Linked DNA regions of Syntrophotalea carbinolica DSM 2380. The protein of the gene in region 2 interacts with the protein of the main gene of each other region in a pairwise test. Links are inferred from orthologs where the notes say so. Each region holds a gene or a part of one and is shown on either strand. Other genes may lie near its edges.

Region 1 (9,766 bases), 1.2 Mb from region 2 along the record:
CCGCAATAAGGCCAAAAATCTCATCGGCTGCGCGGCCGCCGTGGTCGACCGGCATGGCGGCCAGGTTCCGCAAACCATAGAGGATCTGGTTGCTCTGCCCGGAGTGGGGCGCAAAACCGCCAATGTGGTGCTGGGCAATGCCTTTGACATTCCCGGGCTGCCTGTCGACACCCATGTCAAAAGGTTGGTGCGACGTCTGGGCTGGAGCCAGGAGCGCGATCCGGTACGTATCGAACGGGAGCTGTGTCAGCTGTTGCCGCCACCCAGCTGGACCCAGACCAGTCATTTACTCATCCATCATGGTCGTTCCCTGTGTAAAGCCCAGCGTCCATTATGCAGTCGATGTCCGGTACAGCCTGTTTGCCCCCGCATCGACGTTAAAAACAGTCTCTGATCAAGATCAGTTGTTTTCCATGTCCAATTGGAAAAAATCGATGGCCTGGGGCTGTTGCGTTTCCAGGGTATAGCGCGTAGGCGCTGTTCCCGACGCAAAGGCTTCAATGGTTACATTGGGGCTGTCTTCGGGAATCAGCAGACCGGTGGCCGGATCGATGGGGCGGAATTCGATACCGTCGGGTACCGGAAATTCGTGGCGTGGTCGATCCTTGAGAACCGTTTGCATAAAATCGACCCAGGCCGGCGCGGCAGCCCTCGAACCGGTTTCACGTGGTCCCAGGGAACGTTCCTTATCGTAGCCAACCCAGGAGACCGCCAGCAGCTTCGGACTGTAGCCGACAAACCAGGCATCCTTCTGGTCGTTGGTGGTACCGGTCTTACCCGCGATGGCACGTTGCAGCGCCCGTGCCCGGAATCCGGTTCCTTCCTGGACTACGCTTTCGAGAAGATTGGTGACCAGATAGGCGGTTTCAGGAGAGATGACCCGTTGCGGCGATTGCTTGATCAGTTTTTGATCGGCAGCAGGGCCTGCGGGAAAATCGGCCGGATCCGTCGATTCCAGGACTCTACCGTTGCGATCGACAATGCGGGTGATGTAAACCGGTTTGATGCGAACTCCGCCGTTGGCAAAGACGCAATAGGCGGTGGCCAGTTCCATGGGGGATACGGCGGAAGATCCCAGCGCCAAGGTAAGATCCCGGTTCAGAGGGGACTCGATGCCGAGTTTTTTAGCATAATTGATGGCATAGCCTACCCCGATGTCCTGCAGCATTTTCACCGTAACCACATTGTAGGAATGGGCCAGAGCCTGACGCAGCGTCGTGACACCGGTGAAGCTTTCGGCATAGTTTTTCGGCTTCCATTCCTTTTCTGTTCCGTCTTCATCCTGTTCGCGGTAAATGATCGGCGTATCGAGCATAATGGTGGCGGGAGTATAGCCTTTATCCAGTGCGGCGGCGTAGATAAGAGGCTTGAAGGCGGAACCCGGCAGCCGGTGGGCCTGGATAGCCCGGTTGAACTGACTCTGGGTGAAATCATATCCACCTACAAGAGCCTTGACTCCACCCGAGTGGGGATCAAGGACAATGAAGGCACCCTGGGCGGCTGGTTCCTGGTACAGCGACAGCAGCAAATTTTTATCGGAGCTTTGTTCTATTTTTACCTGTAACACCGACCCTGCAGGAACGCTGATAACGCGTTCCTTGACCTTTTTAACCGATGTGCCACGTCGTGTCACGCGCAGCTTGTTGGCCAGACCCTTGTTGAGTGGCAGAGTGCCGGTCAAGCTACCGATGCGTACGATGGCGTTATGGCCGCGCGTTCCGACCAACACCCCTTCAACAAGGCTCCCCTTCTCCGGCGGTTGCGGAAATTGGGTTTCCTGTTCGGCCAGAAAAGCCACTTCCTGCTCGGTATCGAGGATGCGTAGTGGGCCCCGGTAGCCACGGCGAAGGTCATGCCGTAGAAGATTGGCCTGCACCGCCAACTGAGCGGCTTGCTGCATGCCGACGTCCATGGTGGTGTAGACTTTTAATCCGGCGGTATTGAGGGTTTCCGATCCGTATGTTTCCTCCAGATAACGGCGCACCTGTTCGGTGAAATAGGCCGCTCCGGGTATCTGTCGATTGTTGCGCGGGTGGATAGCCACATTATCCGCCGTGGCGACCTCCATTTGTTCCCGGGTTATGTAACCGTCTTCCAACATGCGGCTGAGAACATAAGCCTGGCGTCTTTTTGCCCGGTCGAAATGCCGGTAGGGAGAATAGCGGCTGGGTGCCTGCGGCAGGCCGGCCAACATGGCGCATTCCGCCAGCGACAGTTGTTCGACGTTTTTACCGAAATAGTTTTCAGCTGCGGCCTGGACACCATAGGCGCCGTGGCCCAGGTAGATCTGATTGAGATACAGAAACAGAATATCGTCTTTGGATAATTTCTGTTCCATGCGCCAGGCCAGGATGGCTTCCTTGAATTTACGCGAAAACTTCTTTTCGGGCGTCAACAGCAGACTTTTGGCCACCTGTTGGGTGATGGTGCTGCCGCCCTGGCGAATACCGCCGGCCATGACATTTTTAATGGCGGCCCGCAGAATGGACATCAGGTCGATGCCGCGATGCTGAAAGAAATGGGAATCTTCAGCAGCCACAAAAGCATGTATCAGTTGACGGGGAATGCGTACGATGGGGACCAGGATGCGACGTTCTTTGGAAAATTCGCTGATAACGGTGCCATCGTCGCTATGGATGGTGGTAATGATGGGCGGACGGTAATCGGCCAGGGTATCGACCTTGGGCAACGAAGCCGATACCAGTCCGTAGGCGGTTGCCAGAGCGAGACATCCGGCCAAAAAAAGGCCGAGGCACGACCAGAGGATGATTTTAATAGAGCGTTTTATGTTCATAGGGGTATGGTCTCTCCTTAAGAAATAAGCCCTCTTTATACCATAAATCACCCACTTGAACCAACCGCTTTGCCCCGTATCAGGGCTGCGGAGCTGGTTGCTTCCAATCGATGGCAGGATGGTTTTCCTGATCTGACATTTCGAATATTCGGACAGGAAAAAACCTGGTGGTCATGCTGCGGATGATGCGACCGAAACAAGAAGACTCCTAGATGGCCATAAAGGTTTGCCTGCCGTTGTCCGTTTGTCCGTAAACTTCAGTGTCAGCAGAGGATTAACAACCTTCATGCAGACGCTGCGAGGGATTGACTTTCGATGGTAGCTGTGCTAACCAACCATAGAGTAAAAGGAGAAGACACATGGCTCACCATCGGAACCGAGTACTGGTCGAAACAACGATAGCACGAGCGATGGGCTCTGCGGCTGAAGGTCGCAGAATGGCTCGTTGTCTTGCTATGTAAAATCCCGGTGAGTCGGAGAATCTTTGCAGGTAAGCCATGGGCATTGGAAGCTCATGGCTTTTTACGTTATAGTGCATGTGAAATCGATGTGAACCGAGGCTTTTTGAAGGGATTTCAGATAAATCTATGAGAAACGATATCGTACATATCGGCGCAGGCGAATTGACCTATGAGATTCGGGCCATTGTGGAGATTGCCGAGACGCTTCAGCGTATGGGCATCAAAACCAACATGGAAAATATCGGCGATCCGGTGGCCAAGGGCGAAAAAATACCCAAGTGGATGAAAAAGCTGGTGGCTGAACTGGTTATGGAGGATTGTTCCTACGGCTACTGCCCCACCAAGGGGGTGCTGGAGACGCGTGAGTTTTTGGCGGAGCGCACCAATCGGCGCGGCAAGGCCCAAATCACTGCCGAAGATATCATGTTCTTCAATGGCCTGGGGGATGCGATCCAGAAGGTATACGGCTTTCTTCGGCGCGAGGCACGTGTCATCGGCCCTTCGCCGACCTATTCCACCCATTCCTCGGCCGAAGCCGCCCATGCCGGACAACGGCCTATTTCCTATCGTCTGGATCCCGACAACAACTGGTATCCGGACCTGGACGACTTGCGGCTATCGGTGAAATACAACCCGGCGGTTTCCGGGATTCTGATCATCAATCCCGACAACCCGACGGGCTCGGTCTATCCGGAGCGGATTCTGCGCGAGATGATCGCCATCGCCAGGGAATACGATTTGTTCGTAATTTGCGATGAGGTCTACCTGAATATCGTCTATAACGGCCAATCGACCAAGCCCCTGTCGGATCTCATCGGCGACGTACCCGGCATGGCATTACGCGGTATCAGCAAGGATGTGCCGTGGCCCGGCGCCCGTTGCGGTTGGATCGAAACCTACAATGCCGAGCGCGACCCGGTTTTCAAGCGCTACATGCAGAGCATTCTCAATGCCAAGATGGTTGAAGTCTGTTCCACTACCTTACCCCAGAAGGCGATACCGCGCATTCTGGATCATCCCGAATATCCGTCCTATCTCGATGAGCGGCGGGCCCGATACGAAAACTGTTCCAATATTGCCTACGAGATTTTAAAGGATGTACCCGGCACCAAGGTCAATCGGACGAATGGCGCATTTTACATGAGTGTCGTGATCAAGTCTGAAGCTTTGACCCATAAACAGACGCTGCCTATTGAAAATGCCGAGGTACGGAGCCTGGTGGAGCGTCTGGTCAGCCCGCCGGGGGTTTCTCTCGATAAGCGTTTCGTGTACTATCTGCTTGCGTCGACCGGTATATGCGTGGTTCCCCTTTCGTCTTTCTGTACCCGGGAAATGGGCTTTCGCATTACCTTGCTGGAACGCGACGAAAAGGAGTTCACGCGTATTTTCCAGACCATCGCCGATAGCATCACGGCGTACCTGAACTCCTGATCGCTGATAGGGGCATGAATTGTTGCAGGATGCTGCATACTGATGGGAAATAAACTATCTGCTTCAGAGGCAAGCATGGAACTGGCCGAAACTATTCCCACGGAGGAATTCTTCGCCGTAAGTGCGGACTTTCTCGATTTTATCGAAAAAGCGCCCTGTGACCTGTTTCGGCGTAACCGCAGCGGCGAATATGTTCTTCTGGCTGCCCGGCATAGCGCATTGAGCCGTCAGGCTGTCATGGGTCTGGAGCACTACGGTACCGATCAAATCTATGCCCGGACCGACGATTCGGCATATTACAGCCGCATGTTGCGTGCCCGTTTGGACGACCTGGTCGCCAATCCGAATATTGAGGCATCCGTTAAAGCCAGGGCGGTACAGGCCACCTGCCGCGATGCCATGCGTCGTGCTTTCGATGACCCCCGCGGCCCTTTCATAAGACAGGCTTGCGATATCATCGTGCCGACGGTCGATCTGATTGTAAGTGACGATCAGGCCACCAAACATCTGGTACGGTTGACGGCCTTCGATCAGGCCACTTACATACATTCAACCAATGTCGGTATTTTCGGTGTGGCCCTGGCCAGGTTGTTTTTTGGCCTGGATCGGTCCCACGATATGCATAAGCTTGGCACCGGATTTTTTTTGCATGACCTTGGCAAGTGCCGAATTCCCATCGATATCCTCAATAAGCCTGGGGCTTTGACGCCGGAAGAACGGCTGGTCGTTAACGGTCATGTGGAAGAAGGTTATACCATTTTAAGCGAACATGGCATCGTTACCGATGAAGCACGTACGATTACCTTGCAGCACCATGAAAAGGATAACGGCCAGGGCTATCCCCGTGGCAGGGTGGGCTCGGATATTCACCCCTATGCGCGCATTTGCCGCATTGCCGATATTTATGAGGCGCTGACTGCAGAGCGTCCCTATCACAAGAGGCGTTCCACTTTCGAAGCGCTCAAAATCATGAAGGAATACGAAGTGGCAGATGTGGACCAGGGGCTTTTCGCCGAGTTTATCCGGCTTTTTACCGCATAACGGCGATGCTTGAGTCGGGGGAAAACTTTTGACTTCCTCATGCCACCTGTGTTAGCTAGTTGCCTTTGAGCAGGTTATAATCGTAGGTAATTTCGCCAGCGGCACGGCGATTTACGACGGCTCTTTGCGGCGTCCCGGATATAGACGGATATGGCGGAAAACCGACAACAGCTGATCAAGTCCATAGGGTTTCTCTCCGGAGTCGGAATTTCTATGGTGGCGTCGACCCTGATCGGGTTGTTTATGGGGTATTATCTCGACCGCTGGCTGGATACCGGTCCCTGGTTGACGCTGCTGTTTCTTGGGTTCGGAATAGCCGCCGGTTTCCGCAATATTTTTATCCTTACCCGTCGAGAGTTGCGCCGGCAGCAGGAGGATGAAAGTGACAACCGGCAGTGATACGATCATACGGGATCTGTCCCGGCGCAACTGGTTGATCCTTGGCGCCATGGTTCTGGGCAGTCTGCTGTGGCAGTCACGGGCGGTCACGGTGGGGGTGCTGGGTGGCGGTTTGACCGTTATTGGCGGTTTTCAGACTTTGCACCGTTCCCTTTCCCGGTTACTATCGGTTCCTGGACAGCGCTCGGGCTTAGGTTTTCAATGCGGGTCTTTCATCAGGCTGGCATGTCTGGCCGGGGCTATTTTTGTGTTGATCGGCCCGCTCAAGGCTCACCCCCTGGCACTGAGTATCGGCCTTTCGGTGGTGGTTGCCAATCTGCTATGGACGACGTTGCTTTTGGGCCTGGCATGACAACAAGAGAGTATTCATGACGCATCCTTTTTTGTTTCTCAAGTGGCTGGTTGAACATTTTACCCAAGGCACAAGCCTGGAAAACCTGGAGCACTACGGTTTTTTGGTGCATGTCACCCATGCCTGGTTGATCATGTTGTTGCTGACGGGGGTAGCGCTGCTGCTGAAGCGCCGGCTGTCAGAGGTTCCCGGCGGGTTGCAGAATCTGGTTGAAATCGTTCTGGTGGAGCTGGGACGCCTGGCCGATGAAACCATGGGTCCCAAGGGCCGTCGCTATTTTCCCCTGATTGCCACGTTGGCACTGTTTATCCTGTTTTCCAATCTTATTGCCCTGATACCGGGGTTTGCTCCCCCGACGGCCAATCTCAATACCAATGCCGCACTGGCGCTGGCGGTTTTTGGCATGACCCATGTCGTGGGAGTCCGAGAGCACGGGCTAAAATATTTTAAACATTTTGTGGGGCCCGTATGGTGGTTGGCACCGTTGATTCTGCCGATTGAAATCATCGGGCATCTGGCGCGTCCCCTGTCGTTGGCGCTGCGTCTTTTCGGTAATATGTACGGGCATGAAATCGTACTGGTTATTTTCTTTACCCTGGTACCGCTGCTGTTACCTATTCCCATGATGCTGATGGGGATTTTGGTGGCGTTTATCCAGACGTTTGTGTTTACCCTGCTGGCCATGATTTATATCGCCGGGGCTCTGGAGGAAGCACACTGATGTATGCGTGTCCCGCTGTTGGCGACAGTTCCATAGGCGGATTGCATATAGGTTATTAGGTCTGAAGACTCAGAAATCAAGCAAATCAAAGGAGATTTACAATGGATTTTTTCACCTGGGTTATCATAACCGCCGGGTTCGGTATGGCTTTCGGCTCCTTGGGAACGGCTATCGGACAAGGGCTGGCCGTCAAGAGCGCTCTTGAGGGTGTGGCCCGTAATCCCGGCGCCAGCGGCAAGATACTGACTACCATGATGATCGGCCTGGCGATGGTCGAATCGCTGGCCATCTATGTATTCGTCGTGTCCATGATCATTTTGTTCGCCAACCCTTTCAAGGATGTCGTGCTGGAGCTTGTGGCCGGCTAAAAACTGCGTTAGGGATAGATAAAGCCATAGGGATGAAACGGCACAGGGCCGTTTCATCCCTTTTTCTTATGAGCCATGCCGATGCTCGCTGCTGCGCCGTGTTGTGTGTATCGGTATATGTATAGTCCCTCCTTTCAGAATGTGTCTCGTTTAATATCTCCGGTACGCTTCCCTTGCCGACAGCCTGTTCCGCGCCCCTTGCGATAAGCGGTATAGAGCTATGGTTTTTCAGCCTTATATCTCGATCAGGCTCTCGTCCCACAACCCTTTTCGTAGTGTTATACTAAAAGCGTAGAGGGTCTCTAAAATCCACGGGAAAGGGGTTCATCTATGCAAAAAGAAAGCGAAAAATTCGGTATCAGTGATAAACGGGGACGGTGCAAGACCAGTAACGATCCTTATCTTCCCGGCCAAGGGTTGCCGGAACCTGTGATCTGTCCTGAGTGTCAGGCCGTTTATCGCAACAAGCGTTGGTATATCGATGCGACGGCTTATGAAAAATTAGCCGCCGATACGAAGGTGGTCAGGCATCTGTGTCCGGGCTGTCACAAAATCAAGGATGGCTACGCCGAGGGCTACGTTACCCTGCGGGGCTCTTACCTGTGGGCGCACGAAACGGAAATTCGCAATATCCTCAAAAACGAGGAGCGTAAAGCCATGGCCAAAAATCCACTGGTGCGTATCATGCGCATGGAGCGTGAAGGGGAAGAACTTCTGATTGAAACCACCGAGGAGAAACTTGCCGAGCACCTGGGGCGGGCACTGAATAAGGCGCATCAGGGCGAGCTCAAAGTGGTGTGGACGGATGATCATGCCATCTGCCGCGTCACCTGGCATCGTGAAGGCTGACAACATGGGGGGGAAGCAGAAGGTTCGGTCGTTGGCGTCCGCCACATCCGAGCCGGCTAAAAGGAAAGGCGGCAATGCCGCCTTTCGGCTTTTGGAACATACGGCCGACATGGGTATCGAGGCCCGGGCGTCCAGTTGCGAAGAGCTTTTTGTGCAGGCGGCCAGGGGTATGCTGGCGGTGTTGGCGGGCCAAGCCGATTCCACAGCCCCACCGAAAAAAATAACCCTCGAAGTGCGTGCCGGGGATGTGGAGGAACTGCTGGTGGTCTGGCTCAATGAGCTGCTTTACCTGATTCAGTCCAAGGGATTGTGGCCCCGGGATATCGTTTTAAGCGGAATGCAACCGGATCTTCTCGAAGCCAGATTGACAGTGGCACCGCTGGCCGGCGTTCCGCAGCGGGAGATCAAGGCCGTCACCTACCACCATCTACTGGTGAGCTGTTTTCACGGGCTCTGGCGGGGGCGCGTCTATCTCGATTTATAAACAGCTCCGCCCTCCATAAAAGGGGTGAATTATGGTCGTCAAGGTTCAACAAATAGATGCATGTCGCTGGCGTATTCCACGGGAAGGCGACATGCGTACCGATGGCTTGGTGTTCGCCAATCGCGCCATGATGGACGCGTTGAAAAAAGAGCATGCCCTGGAACAGGTGCGCAATGTCGCCACCTTGCCCGGTATAGTCGGGCCGTCATTGGCGATGCCGGATATTCACTGGGGGTATGGGTTTCCCATCGGCGGCGTGGCGGCCTTCGATGACCAGCAGGGCGTGGTATCGCCGGGCGGGGTCGGCTACGATATCAACTGCGGGGTGCGTCTGTTGCGTTCCGATCTGGAGGTGCAGCAGGTCAGGCCGCATTTACAGAAGCTGGCCGATGCCCTGTTCCGCAATGTCCCTTCCGGCATCGGTTCTCATCGCCGGGATCTGAAATTGACCGTGGCTCAAGAGCGCAAGGTCCTGCAGCAGGGGGCCCGATGGGTGGTCAAGCAGGGTATGGGCAGCGAGCGGGATCTGCGGCATATCGAGGAAGGCGGGTGCATCGAAGGGGCGGATCCTGATTTGCTGTCGGACCGGGCCCTGGAGCGGGGCCTCGATCAGTTGGGGACGTTGGGTTCCGGCAACCACTTCCTGGAAGTGCAGATGGTCGAGGAGATCCGGGAGCCGCAACTGGCGCAGGTACTGGGTCTGTTTCCGGGACAGGTGACGGTGACGATCCATACCGGTAGCCGAGGTCTCGGTTATCAGGTGTGCGACGATTATCTGCGTATCATGCTGCGGGCGGCGGCTAAATACGGCATCAAACTGGCTGACCGGCAACTGTGCTGCGCACCGCTGAACAGTCCGGCAGGTC
Region 2 (9,707 bases):
GATGGCCTCGCCACGACTGAAAAGGCCTGTTTCCCGAACCTGCAGACCATTGGCCGAGGCCGCAGCGTCGATGTCGCCATCCTGGCGATGGGCACTATACGCCATCATGGCCTTGTCCAGCGCATCCTGCCGCGCCAACTCCTTGCGCAGGTTGGCACGGACATCGTCCCGCACATCGTCCAGCGGCTTGGTCTGGGCTTCGATACGACCTTCGCATTTAATGATATGGTAGCCCATCGACGTTTCCACCAGATCGCTGATTTGACCGGGTTTCAGGGCAAACGCCACGTTTTCGAAATCGGGCACCATGCTGCCATGGGTGAAATACCCCAGGGCACCGCCTTTAATAGCGCTGCCGGCATCGTCGGAATGGGTACGGGCCAGCTGGGCGAAATCCTTGCCGGCGCGCGCTTGTTCCAGGACTTTTTGGGCAGCGGCACGCTTTTTCTGGCGACCGTCCTCATCCAGACCGGCGGTGATGCGAAACAGGATATGAGAGGCTTTGACCTGTTCCTCCACCCAATACTGATCCTTGTGCTTGTCGTAGTAATCCTGAATGGCCGCATCATCGACGGAAATGTCTTTGGCAACATTGTCAGGATCGAACCGCACAAAACGCAAGGCGATCTTTTCCGGTTGCCGAAAGTCCTCGCGGTTTTCCTGAAAGTATGCCTGCAGCGCTTCGTCCGTAACCGTCACCTTGCTTTCATAACGACCCGGCGCCAATTTCACAAAAGCCAGGTCGATCTTTTCATTGCGGTTGCGATATTCATGATCGATATCCTGATCGGTGACTTCGGCATCCTGCTTGATGGCCTCGACCACCTTGCCGAGCAGCAACTGCTCGCGCATGTTGCGTTCAAAAGCCCTGGAGGTCAGATGCTGATAAGCAAGCACCTCCTGGTAGCGCTTGCGATCGAACTGACCGTCTTTCTGAAAAGCCGGAATATCGGCAATTGCCTGACGTAATTCGTCTTTATCGACCGCGATATCCCGATTGTCGGCTTCCTGCAACAACAGCAGACGGTTTACCAGCTGCTCGTATGCCTGGGTATTCAGCTGCAACTGTTTTTCAATCTCCGGTGGCAGACTGCGACCGAAGCGCTTTTCCATCTCCTGGCGCATGTTCTGGTAGGTTATCTGGAAATCCTGATAACTGATAGCGTCTCCGTTGACGTGGGCAATTGCACTGCCGTCCCCGCCGGATCCGCTGTTACCTTTGCCCCAGACCAGGAAAATGGTTCCGACAAAAGCGGCAATGATTGTCCAGAAAACGATTTTTACAAGCACTGACCGCTGCTTTTTGCGAATCAGGTCTAGCATATGGGCGGGCTCCTTTGCATGTTAGTTACAGGTAGGAAAAAATAAGAGGAAATGTTAGTCAATCGGCCCCGGAATTGCAACTCATTTTTCCTTTTGTCTCTTGAAATAACATCGGCTTTTTGCTAGTGTGAAGCTCATTTTTTCAGGCACCTGCCTGACCGTTCCCATACCGGGAGCGGGCGAAAGGAGAAACCCGCCATCATGTTTAACCTTGTCGACTCCATCTTCGGTTTATTTTCAAACGACCTGGCGATTGACCTGGGCACCGCCAACACCCTGGTCTACCTCAAGGGCAAGGGTATCGTGGTCAGCGAGCCTTCCGTGGTTGCGGTGCAAAAAGACAGCATGGGCCAGAAAAAAGTCCTTGCGGTCGGCATGGAAGCAAAAAAAATGCTCGGCCGTACGCCGGGCAGCATCGTTGCCATCCGCCCCATGAAGGACGGCGTCATTGCCGACTTCGATATTACCGAAGAGATGCTGCGGTATTTTATCCGCAAAGTTCACAACCGCAAGACGCTGGTAAGACCCCGTATCGTCATCTGCGTACCCTCCGGCATCACGCAGGTCGAAAAACGCGCTGTCAAGGAGTCGGCGGAGTCCGCCGGGGCGCGCGAGGTCTACCTCATCGAGGAACCGATGGCAGCCGCCATCGGAGCCGGACTGCCTATCACCGAAGCCTCCGGCAACATGATCGTCGATATCGGCGGCGGCACCACCGAGGTGGCGGTTATTTCCCTGGCCGGGGTCGTCTACGCCAAAAGCGTGCGCGTCGGTGGCGACAAACTGGACGAGGCCATCGTGCAGCATCTCAAGCGCAAATATAACATGCTCATCGGTGAGCGCACCGCCGAACAGATCAAAATCGAGATCGGCGGCGCCTACCCTGACGAGGAAGTGCGCACCATGGAAATCAAAGGCCGCGATCTGGTGTCCGGTATTCCCAAGACCCTGGAGATCGACTCCAAGGAGATTCGCGAGGCTCTGACCGAAACGGTCAATGCCATCGTCGAGGCGGTGCGCATCGCCCTGGAGCGCACTCCGCCGGAACTGGCGGCCGATATCGTCGACAAGGGTATCGTTCTGGCCGGCGGCGGCGCCTACCTGCGCAATCTCGATGCCCTGCTGCGCGACGAAACCGGCTTGCCGGTGGTGATCGCGGAAGATCCGCTGTCCTGCGTCGCTCTCGGCTCCGGCAAAGTTCTGGACGAACTCGATCTGTTACGGCGCGTTACCGTGACCTCCTGACAGTCCTGTCCCGACGGGCGACATAGCATTTCAGGCAAAAGAGGGCGCTCGGCCCTCTTTTGCATTGCGATACAGGGTTTTTCATGCTGGAAATGCTCAGAAAATACCGTACCCCGCTGCTGGTCATCTGCCTGCTCATGACCGCCCTGCTGATCTATTCTTCACGTTTACGCAAACAACCCCAAACCACCCTCTTCGAAAAGGCGATCCTGCAACTGGCCAGCCCGCTTCAACGCGGCTTCAGCACGAGCATGCGCTCCCTTACGGGGCTGTGGCAGCACTATCTGTGGCTCATCGATACGCAACGGCAAAACGACCGGCTGCTTGAAGAAAACCGTCGCCTGCAGGGGCAACTCGATCTGGTGCGGGAATTTCAACTTGAAAACCAGCGCCTCAGCGCCTTGCTGTCGCTGCGTGAAAGGCTGACCATTCCGACTCTGCCAGCCCGCGTCATCGCCGAAGATGCCACCAGTCTTTTCCAAACCCTCATCATCGACCGGGGGACGGAAGACGGATTACACGAGGGGTTGCCTGTCGTCGTCCCCGAAGGGGTGGTGGGACGCATTATCCGCTGCTCCGCCCGGCAGTCGCGGGTACTGCTCGCAACCGACGCATCCTCGGCCATGGCCGTGCTGGTGCAACGCAGTCGAGCCCGGGGCATTTGCCGGGGGCGCGGCCAATCGTTGACCCTCGACTTCGCTCTGCTGCGTGAAGATATCGCTACCGGAGACACCATCATCACATCGGGCAATGGCGGCATTTTCCCCAAGGGACTGCCCGTGGGAACCGTCAGCCATACCCAGACAAACGATCTGGACCTGTTCCAAACGGTCACAGTGACCCCCGCCGTCAACTTCTCCCGGCTGGAAGAAGTTCTCGTCATGCTGGACACCGTCCCATGAAAACCCTGACCTGCTACCTGATTCTCGGGCTGATACTGGCTGTGATCGAGACCCTGATTCCCCAAACCATGGCCAGCAAACCGGACCTGCTGCTGTTACTGGTATTGACCCTCGGTTTAAAAGAAAAAGTCATTCTCGGTGGATCTGCCTCCTGGCTGCTGGGCTGTTTACAGGACAGCGTCTCGGGCTTTTCCCTGGGCCTTTACGGGCTGGTCTACCTGCTGCTGTATCTGATCCTTCGAAGCATCTCCGGCCACCTGAACAGCGAAAGCCCGATACTGTTGCTGTTTCTGGTTTTCGTCAGCAGCCTGTTGCAGTCCCTGATATTGGTTTTCACCCTGGGTTTTCTTGCCGAGCACGGCACCTACTGGCGCCAGATCCTCACCGGTATCCCCGGACAAATCCTGGTTAATTTGCTGGCCGCCCTGCTGTTCCTGCAAATCACGACCTGGCTGAAACCCTATAGACGCCGATTTTTAAAACAGGCCGGGGGGCTGTTTTGAACCTAGAATTTGAAAGCGACTGGCAGACCCTGCCGCATAGCCGCAAACGTTATGTACTGGCGTCCCTGATCGCCGCTATTATCTTTTTACTGCTGTTGTTGCGCCTCTGGCAGTTGCAGATCATCAGCAATGATCACTATCGTACTCTGTCGGAGAAAAACCGTACGCGCTACATCCCCATAACTGCCCAGCGGGGACGCATTTTCGATCGCGACGGCAAACTGCTGGCGGATAATCGGCCAGCCTTCGATGTGGCGGTGTTGCGCCAGGAGGTAGACGATCCCTCTTTATTGCTGGAACGGCTGGCCGGCTTTTTATCCATCGACCGGGAAGAATTGCGCAAACGCTGGAATGCCGGCAAGCGCCTGCCCCGTTACCGCCCGATCACCCTGGCCTGGGATGTCGACCGCGACACCCTGGAAAAGATCATGGAAAACACCGTCGATCTGCCCGGAGTGTTGATGGAAACCCGCCCGGTACGCTCCTTTCCGCTGGGGGCCGTGGCTCCTCACTTCCTCGGCTACCTTGGCGAAATTGCCGAAAAGGATCTGAAACTGCCGGAATTCGAGGAATACAGTCCGGGCGATGTGGTGGGCAAAGCCGGTATCGAAAAAAAGCTGGAACATGTGTTGTGCGGCATCAATGGCGAACGACGGGTTGAAGTCGATGTCCAGGGCAAATCCATGCGGATTCTCAAAACCCAGGATCCGCAACCGGGCAACCAGGTCGTCTTGACCCTGCAGGCCTCCCTGCAGCAAGTCGCGGAAAAAGCCTTTGACGGTCAGGCCGGGGCCGCCGTGGTGCTCGATGTTCACACCGGGGAAATCCTCGCCATTACCAGTCAACCGACCTTCGACCCGGCACAATTCGCCCGCGGTCTGACCACCAGGGAATGGCGCGCCTTGCAGAACAACCCCTTGAAACCGCTGCAAAACCGCGCCATCAGCGGACAATATCCCCCGGGGTCCATTTTTAAAATCGTCACCGCCCTGGCCGCCCTCAAAGCCGGGGCCGCCAGGCCTGACACCCGTGTAAACTGCGAAGGCTCCACCACCGTCGGCAATCACACCTTTCGCTGCTGGAAGCGTCGCGGACACGGTGTGACCGACCTGCGCAAAGCGCTTAAAGAAAGCTGCGATGTCTGGTTCTATGAAGTAGCCCTCAACGTCGGCATCGACCGAATCGCCGCCATGGCGCGGGAACTCGGCCTGGGCAGCGCCCTTGGGTTCCAGGTGGGCATGGAAAAAGGCGGTCTGATACCCGACCGGGCCTGGAAAAAGGCTCGCTACGGCACCAGCTGGTATCTCGGCGAGACCCTGAACGCCTCCATCGGGCAGGGGTATATCCTGACCACGCCGCTGCAACTGGCCACCATGACCGCTGCCGTCGCCAATGGCGGCACGGTGTTTCGTCCGCATATCGTGAAAAGCATTGAAAACCTCACAAGCGGGATCGTACAACAAACCGAGCCCGAAATTCTCCACCGGGCCGACTTATCCGCCCAGCATCTGAATGCGGTACGCAAGGGATTAGAAGCCGTGGTCAACGAACCGGGGGGCACAGCCTGGAAGAGTCGACTTGAGGAGTTGCCCTATGCGGGAAAAACGGGGACCGCCCAGGTCGTGAAACTGCGCGACGACATCAAGGACGAAAAGCTGATTCCCTACCGGTTTCGCGACCATGCCCTGTTCGCCGCCTATGCACCGGCCCGCAATCCCGAGATCGCGGTTGCCGTGGTGGTGGAACATGGCAGCCATGGCAGCAGTGCTGCGGCTCCCATAGCCAAAACCATTATCGCCCACTATTTCGGGTTGGACAAACAACCTTCCTCGGATAAAACCCTGTCCAGCGAGTGACTCAATTATGTTTGACCGTCGTCTTCTCACACACTTCGACTGGGGACTTTTGTTGCTGGTGTTGATTATTGCCGGGCTCGGTATCCTCAACCTGATAAGCGTCACCTCATCGTGGGCATCGCCGGCCGCGCCGTTTTCCCTCAAGCAGCTTTCATGGCTGGGAGGCGGACTGATTATTGCGGTCAGTATCTGCGCCATCGACTACCGCCGGCTCGAATATCTGGCCTTTTACCTTTACGCCGGCAACCTTTCACTGCTTCTGCTGGTACTCGTCATCGGTCGCACCTCCATGGGCGCCACACGCTGGCTGGATCTCAAATTTTTCAACCTGCAACCCAGCGAACTGATGAAAATCGTCATCATCATCGCCCTGGCCTGCTTTTTCAGTCGACGGGACTCGCCGCAGGGTTATACATTTCGGGAACTCTGGGCCCCATTCACCATGTTGGCGATGCCCGCGCTGCTTATCATGAAACAGCCCGACCTCGGCACCGCCATGATCGTGCTGATGATCGGTGCTTCCATGGCCTTATTCGCCGGGATTCGACCGGCCACCCTGACGGGCCTGGGATTGCTGGCCGGCAGTGCCGCCACCGGCGGATGGTTTTTGCTGCACGGCTACCAGAAACAAAGAATTCTGACCTTTCTGAATCCGGAAGCCGATCCTCTCGGATCGGGCTACCACATCATTCAATCGAAAATTGCCGTCGGCAGCGGCGGCTTCTGGGGCAAGGGCTTCATGAAAGGCACCCAGTCCCAGCTCTCTTTTCTGCCTGAGCGCCACACCGACTTTGCGTTCTCCGTTTTTGCGGAGGAATGGGGATTTATCGGATGTCTGACTTTACTGGCGCTGTTGCTGCTGCTGGTAATCTGGGGACTCAACATTTCGCGCCACGCATCAACGCGATTTGGCATGTTTCTGGCTTTTGGTGTTAGTGCCATGCTGTTTTTTCATATCGTCATCAACCTCGGCATGGTTATCGGCCTGCTGCCGGTCGTCGGTGTCCCGCTGCCGCTTTTTTCCTACGGCGGCACCAGTATGATTACGACTATGACGGGCGTGGGGCTGTTGCTCAATGTCAGCATGCGACGGTTCAAGTTTTAAGCGGGGTCGCGCACGACCCGCCGAACGCCCTCAAAACCGTTGGCGCAGGCAATGATGCCCCTTAGCCTTATCTGCGCATACGATAACCCGGCCTCATCCCATAAAGGATAAAACCATGAGTGCGACGCAACTTACCCCCGAAACCTTTACGGAGTGGGCTGACTCCGATCCGGAACTGGCCTGTGCACTGGCAGCGGTTCAGGATCTGCCGGCCATGACCGATATTGTCAACGACTTTCTCCTTACCATCGAAGATCCTGACTGGAGCGCTAAAAGCGTGGCTCAGGTCATCTCCCGAGATCCCGTGGTGGCGGCCAGCGTTCTGAAAGTTGCCAACAGCTCCTACTACAGTTTTCAGCGCCAGATCAACAATCTCGAAGGCGCCATTGCCGTTTTGGGTTTGGCCACCATAAAGAGTCTGGTTTTGACAGCCGGTGTCAAAAACATGAACAAACGCTTCGGACTAATCGAAAAACTCTTATTGGAAGATGCCATCGGCTGCGCCTTGTGTGCGCGTGAAATTGCCAGAAAAACCCGTTGTTGCGACCCCGAAGAAGCCTTTTTGGGGGGGCTGCTGCGGCATATCGGCAAAATCGCCATGAACAATCTCGACAGCGAAAAGTATTCGGAACTGGTGCAGGCCGTCTACAACGGGGAAGACAACCTCACGACTCTGGAGCGCAAATTCTTCCCCTACAGTCATGCCGCCATCGGCGCAGCCATGCTTCACCATTGGCACCTGGCACCCCAACTGGTGGCCAGCACCCTTTTTCACAACGATGCCGTTTCGCCCGAAAAAATCGGCGAACAGGCCAGTGTCCTGGCTTCGCTGGTACACCTTGGAGGCCTCGTCTGCCTGCGCCTCGGCTTCGGTCAGCGCACCCCTCAGGAAGAACTCGATGTGTATCATGACCCGGCAACGGAACGCCTGGCCCTGACGGAAGAAGATATCGACGACATTCTGCACGATATCCCCGAGGCCGTCACCCAGACCTGCGCGTCTTTCATGGGATAAACCGCGCAAAGGCACCGGTTTCCCCGGTGCCTTTGCCCATAAAATAGCACAAACACAGTCTGCGCCCCCCCCCAACCAACATACCTTTCAGATCCGGTTGCGACATATTACGTCACACCCATGCAGCAAACTGAACACACCACAAAAGGAGGTGTCCATGTTCGAGTTGCTGCTGCTGATCGGTTTTCTGTATGCCGGGTTTTTCCCGCCGACCCCGGCACCCCATCCCTCTAAAACCGCATCCCGCCCCTTGGATGATCGTCAAGCGCCGGATGCCCGCGTCTTTGACAAATCCCGCATGAGGTGAAAAGACTTGCCAGCAAAAGTAAGAATTGCTAATCTTGCGATTAATCGTTCAAGACAAGGCAGTCCGCTTTTATTGCAACCGCTGCCATGCAGTTCATGCCGCCCCGATCCGGCTTCGATGCCGTCCACCCTCCATAATGAACCTCAACGTTTTAAACATGCCGGTTCTTGCGGCAGCCTATGTAACCGGTGTATTGGCGGCCCAGGCCATACCTCCGCCACTCTGGCACCCGGTCGTACCGTTGATACTGGCCATGGCATGGTTCCCGACACGCCACACCAGGACCGGGATTTTACTACTTATGCTCTTTATCATGGCGTGCGGTTACTGCCTCTGCCATACCCAGCTCCGGTTTGCCTCTGAAACAGACTTCCCGCGATCCCTCCCCAAAAACTCGTTTCAAACGATTTACGGCCGCATTCAACAGGTAAAAACGACCCCGAACAACCGCAAACAGCTCGATCTCCGCCTCCACCATGTTTTACAAAAACAGCATCCTGCGACGGCGGCAGGCGGCGTACGCCTGACCATCGAAAAATCGGCTCGTCGCTTCCGCCCGGGTGACGAGATCGCCGTGCGCACCCGTCTGCGCATTCCGCGTCGGTTCGGAACGCCTGGAGAATACGACTACCCGCGTTATCTCGCGGCTAAAGATATACAGTTTACCGCCTTCATACCTGACGATGAGAGTATCGCTCTGCTGAAACGAGCCGAATTGAATACGCTGAGCCGCCTGCGCAACTCCGTGGGAGATCTTATCGACCGCTCCGTTCCGGACCGGAACCAGGCAGCGCTGACACGGGCTTTGGTCATCGGCGACAAAGACGCCCTGCCCCGACCGCAGCGCCAGCGTCTGGCGCATCTCGGGTTAACCCATCTGTTCTCGATTTCCGGCTTTCATTTCGGACTGGTCGCCACCTTCGGCTACATACTCCTGCAGGCCATCGTGCGCCGCAGCGAAGGACTTCTGCTTTTGCTGCCGCCCCGTCGTTTGCTGCCCTGCCTGCTACTGCTGCCGTTATGGTGCTACCTGCAACTGACCGGCCAGGCTCTGCCAGCCATACGTGCATGGCTCGCCATGGGAGTCGTGGCCGCACTGCTATGCACCCGACGTTGCTGCCGACCGACCCATACGGCACTGGCGATTGCCTGTGTCATTCTGGTTGCAACCCCCATGGCTTTGTTCATGCCGTCCTTCCAGCTGTCTTTCGCCGGGGTATTCGGCATCCTGATTTTCCTGCCCCGCTGGAGCCGCATGCTCCCGGACATGTCCATGCGCTGGCGCCGAGTAGCGCAGATAGGCATGGTCACCCCGGCGGCAACCATAACGACCACCCCCTTTGTGCTCTGGCACTTCCACCTGGTGGCGCCCGCGGGCCTGCTGGTCAACCTGTGGGCCGGACCGCTGTTCGCGGGATTGATCATTCCCGCCGGGCTGCTCGGCCTGATAT

Evidence for each region.
Region 1: the proteins of mrdA (region 2) and PCAR_RS00610 interact in binary tests that used the Escherichia coli proteins (3 or more experiments, as listed by UniProt). The link is inferred for Syntrophotalea carbinolica DSM 2380 from one-to-one orthologs.

Annotation. Positions count from the first base shown.
Region 1 is NC_007498.2:11,898-21,663, forward strand. The notes cover bases 98-3,156. They hold PCAR_RS00610 (penicillin-binding protein 1A), read right to left. Parts: upstream 2,795-3,156; coding sequence 401-2,794; downstream 98-400. Other genes in these bases: nth (endonuclease III), read left to right, coding at 98-394. Outside these bases: more of nth, read left to right, coding at 1-97; PCAR_RS00615 (pyridoxal phosphate-dependent aminotransferase), read left to right, coding at 3,382-4,686; PCAR_RS17560 (HD-GYP domain-containing protein), read left to right, coding at 4,729-5,727; PCAR_RS00625 (AtpZ/AtpI family protein), read left to right, coding at 5,878-6,126; PCAR_RS00630 (ATP synthase subunit I), read left to right, coding at 6,110-6,478; atpB (F0F1 ATP synthase subunit A), read left to right, coding at 6,495-7,199; atpE (ATP synthase F0 subunit C), read left to right, coding at 7,301-7,567; PCAR_RS00645 (BCAM0308 family protein), read left to right, coding at 7,898-8,416; PCAR_RS00650 (archease), read left to right, coding at 8,379-8,900; PCAR_RS00655 (RtcB family protein), read left to right, coding at 8,932-9,766. UniProt on the Escherichia coli protein: Cell wall formation. Synthesis of cross-linked peptidoglycan from the lipid intermediates.
Region 2 is NC_007498.2:1,223,387-1,233,093, reverse strand. What follows is about bases 3,400-6,399. They hold mrdA (penicillin-binding protein 2), read left to right. Parts: upstream 3,400-3,969; coding sequence 3,970-5,829; downstream 5,830-6,399. Other genes in these bases: rodA (rod shape-determining protein RodA), read left to right, coding at 5,837-6,399; mreD (rod shape-determining protein MreD), read left to right, coding at 3,467-3,973; mreC (rod shape-determining protein MreC), read left to right, coding at 3,400-3,470. Outside these bases: PCAR_RS06075 (SurA N-terminal domain-containing protein), read right to left, coding at 1-1,323; PCAR_RS06070 (rod shape-determining protein), read left to right, coding at 1,525-2,568; more of mreC, read left to right, coding at 2,652-3,399; more of rodA, read left to right, coding at 6,400-6,934; PCAR_RS06045 (HDOD domain-containing protein), read left to right, coding at 7,050-7,949; PCAR_RS18780 (hypothetical protein), read left to right, coding at 8,107-8,256; PCAR_RS06040 (DNA internalization-related competence protein ComEC/Rec2), read left to right, coding at 8,414-9,707. UniProt on the Escherichia coli protein: Catalyzes cross-linking of the peptidoglycan cell wall. Responsible for the determination of the rod shape of the cell. Is probably required for lateral peptidoglycan synthesis and maintenance of the correct diameter during lateral and centripetal growth.